2 regions of the Planococcus sp. TJ-301 genome follow, and region 2 is predicted to be linked to the other one. Evidence: predicted binding sites of a transcription regulator. Region 2 holds the regulator's gene; the other holds the start of a gene.

Region 1 (7,639 bases), on a different contig from region 2:
TTCCGCTTTTCTTTTTTTGCATGACACACCAGGATAGATGTATAATGGAGAGAGTTTACAAAAGATACGGAGTGTCGATAGTGCAGCGAATAGCGAATTTACTAGTTGTCCGCAACGGACAAGTCTTATTATTAAAAAAACCTCGGCGCGATTGGTACGTTGCACCGGGCGGGAAAATGGAAACCGGTGAATCGATTTACGAAGCGGCAATCCGTGAGTTTATTGAAGAAACGGGCGCAACGCCATTGAATACGCATTTAAAAGGAATTTACACGATGATGATCCATGACGAAGGCCGGATTGTGGATGAATGGATGTTGTTTACGTTCGTTGCACACGGCTTAGAAGGAAAAACTTTCGAAGAAACGCGCGAAGGGCTGCTTGAATGGCATCCGGTTGAAAGCTTAGCGTTTCTGCCAATGGCCGAAGGGGACCGCACCAACCTTCAGTTTGCGGTGCACCAGGCGGGCATGCAATACGGCACGTTCCACTACACCCCAGAATTTCAGCTGCTGGCTGAGCACATACAAATTTCAACAGAAGAGGTGACACGCCTGAATGGAAAATCATAATAACGACGAAACTGAATTGATCATCATAACCGGCATGTCAGGAGCGGGCAAAACCGTGGCAATCCAAAGCTTTGAGGATCTCGGCTTTTTCACGATTGATAACCTGCCGCCTGCTTTATTGCTGACGTTCATCAAATTGATGAGAGATTCAGGAAAGTCGATGAAGCGTGTGGCTGCGGTCATGGATCTGCGAGGCGGAGATTTCTTCGACAGCCTGGTGGACGCCATCGATAACCTTTTGAAAGAACCGAAAGTTTCCGTGACCATCTTGTTCCTAGACGCTGACAATCAGACGCTCGTGAGCCGCTATAAAGAATCACGGCGTTCGCATCCACTGTCGCCCGGAGGCTTAGTGCTCGGAGGCATCAAAAAAGAGCGGGACATGCTGACGGATCTGCAGGGCCGTGCGAAATACATGTACAACACGTCAACGATGAAACCGCGTGAGCTGAAAGAACGGATCATGAAGGATTTCGCGACCAAGACCAGTAACGTATTCACGGTCAACGTCATGTCGTTCGGCTTTAAGCATGGAATGCCAATCGATGCAGATTTAGTATTCGATGTTCGCTTTTTGCCGAACCCATATTATATTGAAGAACTGAATCCGTTGTCCGGGCTCGATAAGCCTGTATCGGATTACGTGCTGCAATGGAGCGAAACCCAAACCTTGATCGATAAATTGACCGACCTGTTTGAGTTCATGATTCCCCACTACAAAAGCGAGGGCAAGGCACAGCTTGTCATCGCGTTCGGTTGCACAGGCGGCCAACACCGCTCGGTAACATTGGCTGAATACTATGGAAAATTATTAGCTGAAAATTATAAGACGATTGTTACGCACCGTGATGTTAAAACAAGAAAGGGCTGAGTGCATGGAAGATTCTTTGCGCCGGAAGCGTGTAGTTATCATTGGAGGAGGCACTGGCCTCTCCACGTTATTAAGAGGTTTGAAAATGTTTCCGCTCGATTTAACAGCGGTCGTGACCGTTGCTGACGACGGCGGAAGCTCTGGCCGGCTGCGCAATGATTTGGATATTCCGCCGCCAGGAGATATTCGCAATGTGATGGCGGCATTATCTGATGCTGAACCGCTCGTCGCGGAAATGTTCCAATACCGTTTTAAACAGTCCCTGGATTTGGATGGGCATTCACTCGGCAACTTGATGCTTGCCGCGCTCACTGAAATTACTGGGGACTTCTCGCATGCTGTTCGTGAGATGAGCCGGGTATTGAATGTCAACGGCACAGTGCTGCCAGCGGCCAATCAATTGGTGACGCTGCACGCTGAGTTCGAAGACGGCACAATTGTCAGTGGGGAATCAAAGATTCCGATGTACCTGCAGCCAATCAAGCGCGTGTTCTTAGAACCGCATGACGTCAAAACGCTGCCAGACACAATCACTGCCATCAGCAAAGCGGATGTTGTTATCATTGGCCCGGGATCTTTGTATACAAGCATATTGCCAAATCTTTTGGTCAAGGACATTGAACAAGCTTTGATGGCTTCGACAGCGAAGAAGATTTATATCTGCAATTTAATGACCCAGGCTGGGGAAACATATAACTATACCGCCTCAGATCATGTTAAAGCCCTATATGCACATGTAGAAAAACCATTTTTGGATGCAATTTTGCTCGATAAGATCCAAGTGCCGTTGACGGTTGCGGAGCGCTATAAGAGAGAACTGGCATCGCCAGTTGAGTGCGACGAGGAAGAACTGGAGAAAATGGGCCTTGAGGTTTACAAACAAAACATTACCAGTATATTCGGAAAAGCCGTTCGGCACGAACCGATGAAAGTGGCGCAGTGGCTGTTTGAATACGCCGGAGGCCTCGAAAAAGAAACACCGAAGCATCTGTATTTTTGATGTGAGGAGAGGGGGGACGGCATGTCATTTGCTTCCGAAACAAAAAAAGAAATGACCCAAATTGAAGTGGACGATTGCTGCGGCAAAGCCGAGCTATCTGCTTTAATCCGCATGAATGGGACTTTGTCGTTTTCGAATCGGCAGTTGAGCCTTGATATACAAACAGAAAACGCAGCGATTGCGCGGCGCATCTATACCTTCTTGAAACGTTTTTATCCAACATATCCGGTCGAATTGCTGGTCCGGAAAAAAATGCGCCTGAAAAAGAACAATATTTATATCTGCAGAATCAGGGAAGGGTCGAAGCATGTCCTGGAGGACTTGGCTATTATTTCGGAAGGCTTCCAATTTCAGCATGAAATTGATAAAAGCCTGATCGAAAAGACTTGTTGCAAGCGCGCTTATTTGCGAGGTGCTTTCCTGGCGGGGGGATCTGTCAATAATCCGGAAACTTCTTCCTATCACCTTGAAATCTACTCGCTTTACAAAGACCATGCGGATTCACTGGTCGAGCTGATGAATCACTTTCATTTGAACAGCAAGACCATTGAACGGAAAAAAGGCTTTGTAACTTATTTAAAAGAAGCAGAAAAGATTTCAGATTTCCTTAGTATCGCCGGAGCACATGTGGCATTATTGAAATTCGAGGACGTCCGCATTATCCGGGATATGCGCAATAGCGTCAATCGACTGGTGAATTGCGAAACCGCAAACCTAAACAAGACGATTGACGCGGCGCTGCGGCAAGTCGAGAATATCCGCTTTATCGACTCAGTAATTGGCATTGACCAGTTGCCTGAACGCCTTCGGGAAATTGCCAGACTGCGCGTTGAGTATCAAGATGTTACACTGAAGGAACTTGGAGAGATGGTTTCAAGCGGCAATGTGAGTAAATCGGGTGTCAATCACCGGTTGCGCAAAATCGATGAAATCGCGGAGCAATTGAGAAAAGGAGAAACGATTGGCCGGTAGCACCGCGCCAATCTTTCATATATGATTAAGTCCAGTTACGTTTTAGAGGAGGGACAGCATGGTAGAGAAACAAGTGGAAGTCCAATTGAAATCCGGATTGCAAGCAAGGCAAGCAGCTTTGTTCGTCCAAGAAGCCAACCGCTACAACGCGGATGTCTATTTGGAAAAAGACGAAAAGAAGGTTAACGCGAAAAGCATCATGGGCATAATGAGCCTGGCCATCAGCAAAGGCACGAATGTAACCATTTCAGCAGACGGATCGGATGAAGAGAAAGCAGTAAATGCATTGTCATCCCTAATCGAAAAAGAAGCATAAGAAATCCCGCAGCCTTCGAGGCTTGCGGGGTTTTTTCAACGTGTTGAGAAAGCTGCTTACTCTTTAAATGGTAAAGGGGGTATAGGTGCAGATATTCCGCAAAACAGCCCCGATAAAACATATGCTCCTGCAGCGCTGCGCTGCTTCGTCGCTACGCTGCCCCGCGGGAGTCGAAGCTGTTTTGCTACATATCTGGATAGCATGAAGAAATTGCAGAAATTTTATCTTTCATGATTTTAAAAAGTGAAATGATTTGCTATTAAGAAGGACCTTTGAATGAAGCGGAAGGCGGAGACTGAAGCCAGGCCCGCGGAACGCGTCCGCCTAGAGCGAAATGAAAAGATTAACAAGAGTTTCTCTACCACACAAAAAAATCCCGCAGCATCGAAAAGCTGCGGGATTTTTGTTTAGATATCTTCTTTAGTGTGCTGAGGCAATTTGCTACGAGTGATGATTTGGTCGATCAAACCATACTCAAGCGCGCGCTCTGCAGTCATGAAATTATCGCGGTCTGTATCTTTGGAAATGACATCCAAAGATTGGCCAGTGCGTTCTGACAAGATCGTGTTCAATTTTTCACGAAGGAATAAGATGCGTTTTGCGGCAATCTCAATTTCTGTCGCTTGGCCTTGTGCTCCACCAAGTGGTTGGTGAATCATGACTTCAGCATTCGGCAAAGCATAGCGTTTGCCTTTCGTGCCTGCTGCCAATAGGAAAGCACCCATAGAAGCGGCCATGCCGATGCAGATAGTTTGGACATCCGGACGGATGAACTGCATTGTGTCATAAATCGCCATACCGGCTGTGATGCTGCCGCCAGGGCTGTTGATGTAGATCGAAATATCTTTATCTGGATCCTCAGCTTCGAGGAACAGCAGCTGCGCGACGATAGAGTTTGCAACATTATCGTCAATTCCGCTGCCCAGCATGATAACGCGGTCTTTCAGCAAACGTGAGTAAATATCATAGGCACGTTCGCCGCGGCTCGTTTGTTCAATTACTGTTGGAATTAAATTCATAGGTAATTTCCTCCTCATAATAAGGTATTGGCTAACTATACTGAAATCTTCTTCAGCTGTAATAATATCATACACATGATGGTCAATGAAGGTCAAATCTAACGAATTGAAAAAACAAGCTTGAAATGTTTTGTATCTCTGTATATAATAGAAAAGTCGCTAATAACGATTTGCCCTCGTAGTGTAATGGATCACACGTAAGATTCCGGTTCTTGAGATGGAGGTTCGATTCCTTCCGAGGGCATAAAATGAAAGCAGCACGCCTACTCCAGTAAATTGGAAAAGGTGTGCTGCTTTTTCTTTTGCTGCTGTAATTGCATGTAGAATATCCCGCCAAGCTAACCAAAATATCTGCCCGACACTTTACCAGAAAGCGGCTGCCGAATATAATTGGAGGAGTGAACCGGCCGAAACACAGGCTGCTTCTTTACCAGAAAACGAAGATGCCGGAACAGGTTTTTTTGGCCCTGCTTCTTCCTGCGGCGGAGCTGGACAAAGATGGCAACGAAAGAAGGGTGAACATGATTACGTTATTCACGCGGGCAAATTGTCCGTTATGCGATGAGGCTAAGCTAATGCTAAAACTGGTCCAGGAGGATTTTAATATCGACTGGACGGAAGTGGACATCGAAAGCGACGACGCCTTGCATGAAAAATACATGCTGATGATTCCGGTGATTGAGCGCAATGGCGAAACGATCATCTATGGCAATGTCGGATATATTGAATTATTGGAAGCGTTAGAACTTTAACGCTTCTTTTTATTTGCATTTATTGAAAAGCTCAGCTAAAATGAAATAAGTGGGACAGAAAAAAAGTATCGGGACGAAAAATGTCCCATGCGTAAGGAGTGAATTAATGGATCCATTAACGGAAGCGCAGAACAAGCTCGTGCCGGAAATGACCGACCTCCTGAAAAAACGTTATCAAATTTTGCAGGCTATCCAGAGAGAAGAGCCGATTGGCAGGCGCGCACTTAGCGAACTTGCCGGTATGAAAGAACGCGATATCCGCAATGAAACTGATTTGTTGCGTAGTCAGCAGCTGATAAAAGCAAAAACCGCTGGAATGGCTGTCACTCTTCAAGGTGCAGCTGTTCTGGAAGCATTAAAAGAATTCATGCGTGAAGTTTCCGGACTTTCACACATGGAGCAGCAATTGAAATCCATTTTGGGAATAGCGCGCGTGCACATCGTGCCGCAGGACAGTGATGAAATGCCGGCTGTTAAAGGCGATATCGGCAAAGAAGCTGCCCGGCTGCTTGAATCCAGGTTTGCTCAACACAAAATTGTTGCGGTGACCGGCGGCAGCACGATGGCGGCCATCTCGAAAGAATTATCCGCTGACAGGAAAGACAACGCGCTCCAATTTGTTGCTGCACGCGGCGGACTGGGCGAGGATGTCCTCCACCAGGCCAATACGATTGCATCGGCATTTGCCGCAAAAACTGCTGGCTCGGTCAAGACACTCTATCTGCCGGATCATCTCAGCGCGGAAGCGTTCGAAATGATGCTGCGCGAACCGGTCATCAAAGACATGATGGACAGTTACGACCGGACGGATATCGTGGTGCACGGAATCGGCAATGCCGAGGAAATTGCATTGCAGCGCAAATCTTCCAGCGAGGAAGTGGAGCATATCCGTTCCGGCGGTGCAGTAAGCGAAGCATTCGGCTACTACTTCAACGATCAAGGAGAAGTGGTTTATCGCATCCGTACAGCGGGAATTCAATTGGAGCAGGTCAAAAATGCCGCATTCATCCTGGCAGTAGCCGGAGGGCATTCAAAAGCACAGGCAATTCTCTCGTATTGCAAAATTGCAGCCAAGGGAACGGTGCTCGTCACTGATGAAGGGGCGGCCCGGCAAATAATAGAACTTACACAAAAACTGGAGGAATTATAAATGACTTTAAAATTAGCTATTAACGGATTCGGACGCATAGGACGCATAGTTTTCCGCCAAGCATTGATTCACGAAGAAGTGGAAGTAGTAGCAGTGAACGATTTGACAGACGCTAAAATGCTTGCGCACTTGCTGAAATACGATTCTATCCACGGCACTCTGGACGCTGAAATTTCTTCTGAAGGCGACTACTTGATCGTCAACGGCAAGAAAATCAAAGTCTTCTCAGAAAAAGATCCTTCTAACCTTCCATGGGGCGAATTGAACATCGATATCGTTGTTGAATCTACTGGATTCTTCACTGACGCTGAAGCAGCTGAAAAACATATCACAGCTGGCGCGAAGAAAGTCATCGTTTCTGCACCAGGCAAAAACATGAAAACTCTCGTTATGGGCGTTAACCATGAGAGCTACGATCCAGAACAAGACAAAGTGGTTTCAAACGCATCATGTACTACAAACGGCTTAGCCGGAATCTCAAAAGTATTGAACGAAAAATTCGGCATCAAACATGCGATGATGACAACGATCCACTCATACACAAATGACCAGATCTTGCTTGACTCACCGCATAAAGATTTCCGCCGTGCCCGTGCAGCTGCGGAATCGATGATTCCTACAACTACAGGCGCAGCAGTTGCAGTAACAAAAGTATTGCCGGAATTGGTCGGCAAATTGGATGGTATGGCAATCCGCGTTCCTACACCAAACGTTTCATTGATCGACTTGGTCGCTGAACTTGAAACTTCAGCATCTATCGAAGATGTAAACAAAGCGCTTAAAGAAGCATCCCAAAACGAATTAAAAGGCTTCTTGGAATACAGCGATCTTCCGCTTGTATCAAGAGACTACAATGGCGTAGAAGCTTCAGCAACTGTAGACGGCTTGTCTACTATGGCAATCGGCGACAACATGGTTAAAGTCTTGGCTTGGTACGATAACGAGTCTGGCTACTCAGCTCGCTGCATCGATTTGGCTCTACACATG
Region 2 (7,639 bases):
GCGTTTCAAAATGTCCAAGCCGCGGCGGCCGCGTGTCCGTTTTAGCGTATCCGATGAATCCGCGATATGCTGCAATTCCGACAACACGAAATGTGGTACGACAAACGTACCTTCCATAAAACCGGTAGCTGAAATGTCCGCGATCCGGCCATCGATGATGACACTCGTATCAAGCAATTTATAGGACATGTTTTTTACAGGCTCTTCAGGTTCCGCCTTTTTATGGTTCGTCATAATGCGCTGAGGCGTCAGCATGCCGACCATTTCTTCCCGCTTCTTAAAGCCAACTTGGAACCCTAAATACCCGAGCACCACAGACAGAATAATTGGAGCTGCCGTAGCGACAATCGGGATATCGATGGTGTTCAAGGCGAATCCGATCAGGAAAGCCACCACCAATCCGATGATAAGCCCTACCGTACCGAACAATAGATCCGGAGTCGGTGCATGGAGCAATTTCTCTTCCATCCACCTCACAAATTTAACAATCGAATCCGCAAACAATAATGACAATAAAAAGAATACAAGGGCGCCGATCAAAGCAAATACGATGGCATTATTAATCCACGGGCTGTCGGGAATGGGAATAAGTTCAAAAACATAGGGCAAAAATATGATTCCGACGGTAGCGCCAATCAGTAAAAATAAAATCTGGATAATTCTCTTTAACATGGACTCCACCTCCTTTTAAATAATTATACACGTTTTGTAATGGAAACGCTGTGTTCGGCTTTACAGTAAAGAAAAAGAGGGCAATGCGCCCTCTTACTGCTGTGGGAATATTTCTTTCAATGCATCGTTGACACTTTCGACGCCGACTACCCGGATTCCTTCCGGATAATCCCAGCCTCCCAGATTCGAAGCCGGAATGATAGCGCGTTTAAAGCCGAGCTTAGCCGCTTCCTGAACACGCTGCTCAATGCGCGATACCCGCCGCACTTCACCGGTCAATCCGACCTCTCCGATGATGCAGTCATAGACGTTCGGCGCAATATCCCGGTAGCTGGAAACAATACTCGCCAGCACAGCCAAATCAATGGCCGGTTCATCCAGTTTGACGCCTCCGGCCACTTTGATATAAGCGTCCTGTGACTGCAGCAGCATACCCACCCGTTTTTCAAGGACCGCCATCAATAACGAAATCCGGTTTTGGTCGATGCCAGTTGCCATCCGTTTCGGATAATTGAAGCTCGACTGCGTTACCAGCGCCTGGATTTCTACCAGAATCGGCCGCGTGCCTTCCATCGAAGCGACGACGGTCGACCCTGCCGCTCCGCTCGAGCGTTCCTGAAGGAAGAGTTCCGACGGGTTCAACACTTCCACTAACCCGCTTTGCAGCATTTCAAAAATCGCGATTTCATTTGTCGAGCCGAAGCGGTTTTTGACGCTGCGCAAAATCCGGTACGTATGGTGCCGCTCGCCTTCAAAATAAAGCACCGTATCCACCATGTGCTCCAAAATACGCGGTCCTGCAATCTGCCCTTCTTTTGTAACATGGCCAACCAGGAAAATCGCGATATTTTTGGTTTTAGCAATGCGCATCAATTCGGCGGTACTTTCTCGCACTTGGGTCACACTGCCTGGTGCGGACGTCACTTCCGGATGATACACGGTCTGGATGGAATCGATAATGACAAAATCAGGTGCCACATCTTCAATTGTATGATTGATCAGTTCCAGATTCGTTTCCGCATAAATGAATAATTCCGGCGACGCAGCGTCTAAGCGCTCCGCGCGCAGCTTCGTTTGGCGGATCGATTCTTCTCCCGAAATATACAATACCCGGTTGCCATTATTCGCAAGCATCGCAGACACTTGAAGAAGCAGCGTCGATTTTCCGATCCCCGGATCACCACCAATGAGCACGAGCGAACCCGGCACAATGCCGCCGCCGAGAACCCGGTTCATCTCGCCCATTTTCGTATCCACCCGCGGTTCATCCTGCGTTTCGATTGAGTTGATCGGTGTGGCTTTTTGAGGTACAGAAGCCGAATGCTGGAATGCGCCGCGCGTACCTTTAGGCACTGCCATTTCGACTTCTTCCACCATTTGGTTCCACTCGCCGCAGTTTGGGCATTTGCCCATCCATTTCGCTGATTCATAGCCGCATGATTGACAGATGAATTTCGACTTTTTCTTAGCCATGACTCTCTCCCTTTCCATATAAAAACCGCCCGCCGAAAATCCGGCGAGCGGAATGATTATTCTTTTATTCCTTGATATCCGCCGTTGTGCGAACGATAAATTCGTCATTTTCTACATCGAATACGATATGTTGCCCCGCAATTGCCGTACCTTTCAATAATTCTTCAGACAAGCGGTCTTCAACGTGTTTTTGAAGAGAACGGCGAAGTGGGCGGGCACCATATTCCGGATCATACCCTTCCTTCGCGATTTTTTCAAGCGCAGCGTCTGTCAGTTCCAAATCAATATGCTGTTGTTTCAAACGATCGACCAATTGCTGGGACATCAAGTTGACGATTTTGCGCAAATCTTCCCGTTCAAGAGAATGAAACACAATCATGTCGTCAATACGGTTTAAGAACTCCGGACGGAAAGCTTTTTTCAATTGGCCCAGCATTTTCGCTTTCATGTCCTTGTAATCCGTTTTCCCGTCCTGCAAATTGAATCCTACGTATTTATTGTATTTCAATTCTTCCGCACCAACATTGGATGTCATGATGATCACCGTGTTGCGGAAATCGACGCGTCGGCCTTTCGAATCAGTCAAACGTCCATCTTCGAGAACTTGCAACAGGATGTTGAAGACATCCGGATGCGCTTTTTCAATTTCATCTAGTAATATCACTGAATACGGTTTTCTACGGACTTTCTCCGTCAATTGGCCGCCTTCTTCATACCCGACGTAGCCCGGAGGCGAACCGACAAGGCGTGAAGTCGAATGTCTTTCCATATACTCGGACATGTCAATGCGGATCATCGCTTCTTCATCTCCGAACATCGCTTCTGCCAAAGCGCGGGCAAGTTCCGTTTTACCGACACCCGTAGGCCCAAGGAAAATGAACGAACCAATCGGGCGTTTCGGATCTTTCAAACCTGCACGCGCACGGCGGATCGCTTTGGAAATCGAAGTCACGGCTTCTTCTTGTCCGATTACGCGATTGTGGAGAAGATCTTCCAAATTCAATAATTTTTCAGTTTCTGTTTGTGCCAATTTAGAAACTGGAACGCCTGTCCACATAGAGACGACCGCTGCAATATCCTCAACCGTCACTTCAGACTCTTCTTTGCCTTGCTTTTCTTTCCACTCTTTCTTTGTTTTATCCAATTGATCTTTCAGCTTTTGCTCGGCATCGCGCAAAGAAGCAGCTTTTTCGAAAGCCTGGCTTTGGACAGCCGCATTCTTCTCATTGCGGGCAGATTCCAAGCGATCTTCCAACTCTTTCAAATCAGGTGGAGTCGTATACGAACGAAGACGGACTTTAGAACCCGCTTCGTCAATCAAATCAATCGCTTTATCCGGCAAGAAACGGTCAGAAATATATCGGTCGGACATGACCGCTGCCGCTTCAATAGCTTCGTCTGTAATTTTCACTCGGTGATGCGCTTCGTAACGGTCACGCAACCCTTTAATGATTAGAATGGATTCTGCCACTGTTGGCTCATCCACTTGAATCGGCTGGAACCGGCGCTCAAGGGCGGCATCTTTTTCGATGTATTTTCGGTACTCGTCCAATGTAGTAGCACCGATGCACTGCAACTCTCCGCGTGCCAATGACGGTTTCAGAATGTTCGAAGCATCAATTGCCCCTTCCGCTCCGCCTGCACCGATCAATGTATGAAGTTCATCGATAAACAGAATGACATTGCCCGCTTGGCGAATTTCGTCCATCACTTTTTTCAAACGATCTTCAAATTCACCGCGGTATTTCGTACCGGCAACAACGGTCCCCATATCAAGTACCATAACACGTTTGTCGCGCAGCGTTTCCGGTATTTCATTATTGACAATCTGCTGTGCCAATCCTTCGGCAATCGCTGTTTTACCAACACCTGGCTCACCAATCAACACCGGATTATTTTTCGTGCGGCGGCTCAACACTTCGATTACCCGTGTAATTTCCTTGCTGCGCCCAATGACCGGATCCAAACTGCCTTCGCGCGCCACTTGAGTCAAGTCGCGTGCCAGGCCATCAAGAGTCGGTGTATTCGCAGAAGCATTTGGGCTGCTTCCTGTATTTGAAGCCTGTTCGTTGCTTCCCAATAGCTGAAGCACTTGCTGGCGAGCTTTGTTCAAGCTGACGCCTGCATTGCCAAGTACCCGCGCAGCAACTCCTTCACCTTCGCGTATCAAGGCAAGCAGCAAATGCTCGGTCCCAATATAGGAATGGCCAAGCTTGCGTGATTCATCCACCGATAACTCGATGACTTTCTTCGCCCTCGGAGTATAATGGACAATCGGCCCTACATCTTTTTCGCCGACACCGACCAGTTCTTTAATGCCTTCTTCGATTAGTTGTGTATTAACATCAATTGCTTCTAGAGCTTTAGCAGCTATGCCGCCGCCCTCACGAATCAATCCAAGCAAAATATGTTCGGTCCCAATCGATTCGTGTTTCATGCGGATGGCTTCTTCTTGAGCTAGTTGAAGAACTTTTTGTGCGCGTTGTGTAAATCGATTAAACATCATGCAAAATCCTCTCCTTTGTTAGTTACACTATCCTTATTCAAACGCTCGCGGAATAATTTTGCGCGGGCAATATCTCTTTCAGTCGGCTGTAAAGGGCTGCCTGAATACTGCTGCAAAAATGCCGGCTGCATAAAAATCATCAATTCATTTAATATCGACATATCGATATCTTTAATTAATTTTAAATCGATGCCCAATCGGACATTCGATAAGCAAGTCGCCGCTTCCTCTGTAGACAACAATCTTGCATTGGCTAACGTACCGAGAGAGCGATACACCCGGTCTTCCAAAGCGACCGGCGAATTATTCAAAATCGCATCCCTCGCCCTGCGTTCTTGTTGAATGATTTGGTCGGTCATACTTTCCAAGTCTTGCAAAATTTCATATTCTGACTTGCCAAGCGTCATTTGATTGGAAATCTGGTATACATTGCCCAGCGCTTCGCTGCCTTCTCCGTAAATACCTCTCACAGCCATTCCTAAACGTGAGATTGCCGGAACGATCCGCGCGATTTGCTGTGACATTGTCAACGCTGGCAAATGCAGCATGACTGAAGCTCGCATTCCTGTTCCTGTATTAGTCGGGCAACTGGTCAAATAACCATATTTTTCGTGAAACGCATACGATAAATGCTGTTCCAATAGATTATCCAGGTCATTGGCCACCTGATACGTTTCTTTCAAATGGAACCCAGCCCGTAAACTTTGAATCCGCAAATGGTCTTCTTCATTTACCATTATACTAAGCTCTTCATTTTCCGAAAGAAGAACTGCGCCGGAATGGCTTTCCTTCACTAAGTATGGGCTGATCAAATGCTTTTCAATCAACACCTCTCGCTGGAGAGGAAGGATTTCCTGTATATCAATATGGGTGAATTCCAAGTTCAATTTACGTCCTTGGTCTATCAGCACCGATGAAATCGCCTTGTCTACTTTTAATGCTTCGTCTTCTGAAAACGAGTAAGGAAATTTAAAATCGCTTAAGTTACGGGCTAGCCGTATCCGGGTGCTCATTGCGATATCTGCATTTTCACTATCTGTTTCCATCCAACTGCTAGCTTTAGGCTGCAGAAAACGATCAATTTCCATCCGCCTCACCCCCTACAAGTTGGAGAGTAAGAGCCCTTACCTCATCACGCAGTTTTGCCGCTTCTTCAAAATCCTCATCGGCAATAGAAACTTGCATCTGTTTTCGTAATTCTTCTATCTCTTTTTTTATCTTTAAGGTACTGCCGTAAGCAGAAGGTATTTTACCTTCGTGCCTATAATTTCCATTATGGAGTCTCTTGAATATATTATCTAAATGATCTTCAAAAGCTTCGTAGCAAGTAGCACAACCGAATTTTCCGATTTCCATGAATTTAGAGAATGTGAATCCGCAATTCGGGCATACAGCTACTTCCTTTTTGACTGGATTAACAGAGGTTTTTTGGTTTGGAAACCAATTGGACAATAATTGGTGAATGGCCATAGGATCTTGCTCAAAAGTATAATTTAGATTATGGCTTTCAGCAGCACAGATTGGGCAAAGGTTGCGTTGGATTGTATTGCCATTCACATTTTGTTTGACGATCACAGAAGCCGGCCTTTTCCCGCATTGCTCACAAAACATTTGATCACCTCTCAAATACTCGACTGATATTTCAAAGTAAATAACATAGCGATTAGAATTCTCGCTCTTACCTCATCACGCGTCGGCAACGGCAGAAGCAGCGTCGCGCGATCGCTCGCACTCAGGATTAATTTCGCTTCCCTTTTAGAAATGATATCCTCGTTTAATAGCCTAAAAACAATATCTTCTGCCATGCTTTGAGAGGCACCTTGCTCCAAGCGTTTAATAACATCGGAAAGAACATCGGATTTCGTATGAAGCGTGATGCGCTTAATGCGGATATATCCGCCACCGCCTCTTTTGCTTTCTACGAGATAGCCGCGATCCGCTGTAAATCGAGTATTTATCACGTAATTTATTTGCGAAGGGACACATTGAAATCTTTCGGCGATTTCATTGCGTTTGATTTCAATATAGTCTCTTTCGCTTACTTCTATAATCCCTTTTAAATACCCTTCAATTATGTCCGAAATATTCCGCATCGCCATCACCTCTCAGGTACCTAATTAGTCTTTAATTGACTTTGACTATATTTGACTTAATTATACACTAAGCTTTTTAAGGATTTCAAATTCTACGATTTGAATAATACAATCAAAAAATGTCTCGAGACTAATTATCCCCGAGACATCATAAGTTATTCTTTATCCATAATCCGCTTTACAAAATCCTTAGTGTGGCTGGAAATCGATTTCGTATCTTCTTCGCAATATTTCGTTTTCCATTTAGTGCCTTCCCGCCAAACTTCTACGACATCTCCTTCAGCCACATCGTGTGTAAAATCGGAGACTGGAAAAGTAAATTGATCATCTTGTTTATTCAATGGAGTGAGCAGCGCAGTTCTTTTATCAATTGTTTCTACTTTATATAAACCTGGTTTCATGCATATCACCTCATTATCAGTTTTCCCAATGCGTGACGTTGTTAATCATTATGGTGCTTATTTTTAAAAATCTTATGATAAATTTCATCATTCAAGCTTTTAAAATTTTGAAAACAATTTGTTTCGATAACTTATGAAAAGGTGGGAAGTTCTTAGAAAATTTTAGAATAGAGGTTTTAATTTTCTTATTTCTATCCCTGTCTTTCAAATCCGGACACAAAAACTCTACCCTTCTGACAATTGTGCTATATATGACAATGAAGGTACATTTTAATTTATTCAATTGAAAAATCTATTAAAATTTCGATTTATTCTTTATGGCATTCATGCCACTATTGCAATAGCGAATAACTTTTGATCAAAGGACCGTTAGGCGCTCAGTGATCCGGACAATGTCCAGACGCACAAAAAAACCGCTGCCGGTTAAGGCAACGGTTTTCTTTCTCTAGACCAGCGACGTCCTACTCTCACAGGGGGAAACCCCCAACTACCAT

Evidence for each region. Region 2 encodes CtsR, which represses protease genes until heat stress. Its sites were predicted from a motif close to ATGGTCAATAAAGGTCAAACA; they were not measured.
Region 1: clpP (ATP-dependent Clp endopeptidase proteolytic subunit ClpP) is a predicted target of CtsR. The motif match lies at 4,829-4,849, and genes of this name have one in related genera.

The regions. Positions count from the first base shown of each region.
Region 1 covers NZ_JBZDOH010000004.1:96,920-104,558, forward strand. Annotated here, with positions in the region: gene AC4EHJ_RS15200 (NUDIX domain-containing protein) at 81-572, shown strand; gene rapZ (RNase adapter RapZ) at 559-1,443, shown strand; gene AC4EHJ_RS15210 (gluconeogenesis factor YvcK family protein) at 1,448-2,443, shown strand; gene whiA (DNA-binding protein WhiA) at 2,465-3,415, shown strand; gene AC4EHJ_RS15220 (HPr family phosphocarrier protein) at 3,474-3,731, shown strand; gene clpP (ATP-dependent Clp endopeptidase proteolytic subunit ClpP) at 4,139-4,750, opposite strand; tRNA gene AC4EHJ_RS15230 (tRNA-Arg) at 4,923-4,994, shown strand; gene AC4EHJ_RS15235 (glutaredoxin family protein) at 5,149-5,502, shown strand; gene AC4EHJ_RS15240 (sugar-binding transcriptional regulator) at 5,609-6,652, shown strand; gene gap (type I glyceraldehyde-3-phosphate dehydrogenase) at 6,653-7,639, shown strand, end outside.
Region 2 covers NZ_JBZDOH010000006.1:25-7,663, reverse strand. Annotated here, with positions in the region: gene AC4EHJ_RS16275 (PIN/TRAM domain-containing protein) at 1-672, opposite strand, end outside; gene radA (DNA repair protein RadA) at 766-2,145, opposite strand; gene AC4EHJ_RS16265 (ATP-dependent Clp protease ATP-binding subunit) at 2,210-4,651, opposite strand; gene mcsB (protein-arginine kinase McsB) at 4,648-5,739, opposite strand; gene AC4EHJ_RS16255 (UvrB/UvrC motif-containing protein) at 5,729-6,226, opposite strand; gene AC4EHJ_RS16250 (CtsR family transcriptional regulator) at 6,274-6,744, opposite strand; gene AC4EHJ_RS16245 (hypothetical protein) at 6,900-7,145, opposite strand; partial or broken rRNA gene rrf (5S ribosomal RNA) at 7,594-7,639, opposite strand, start outside.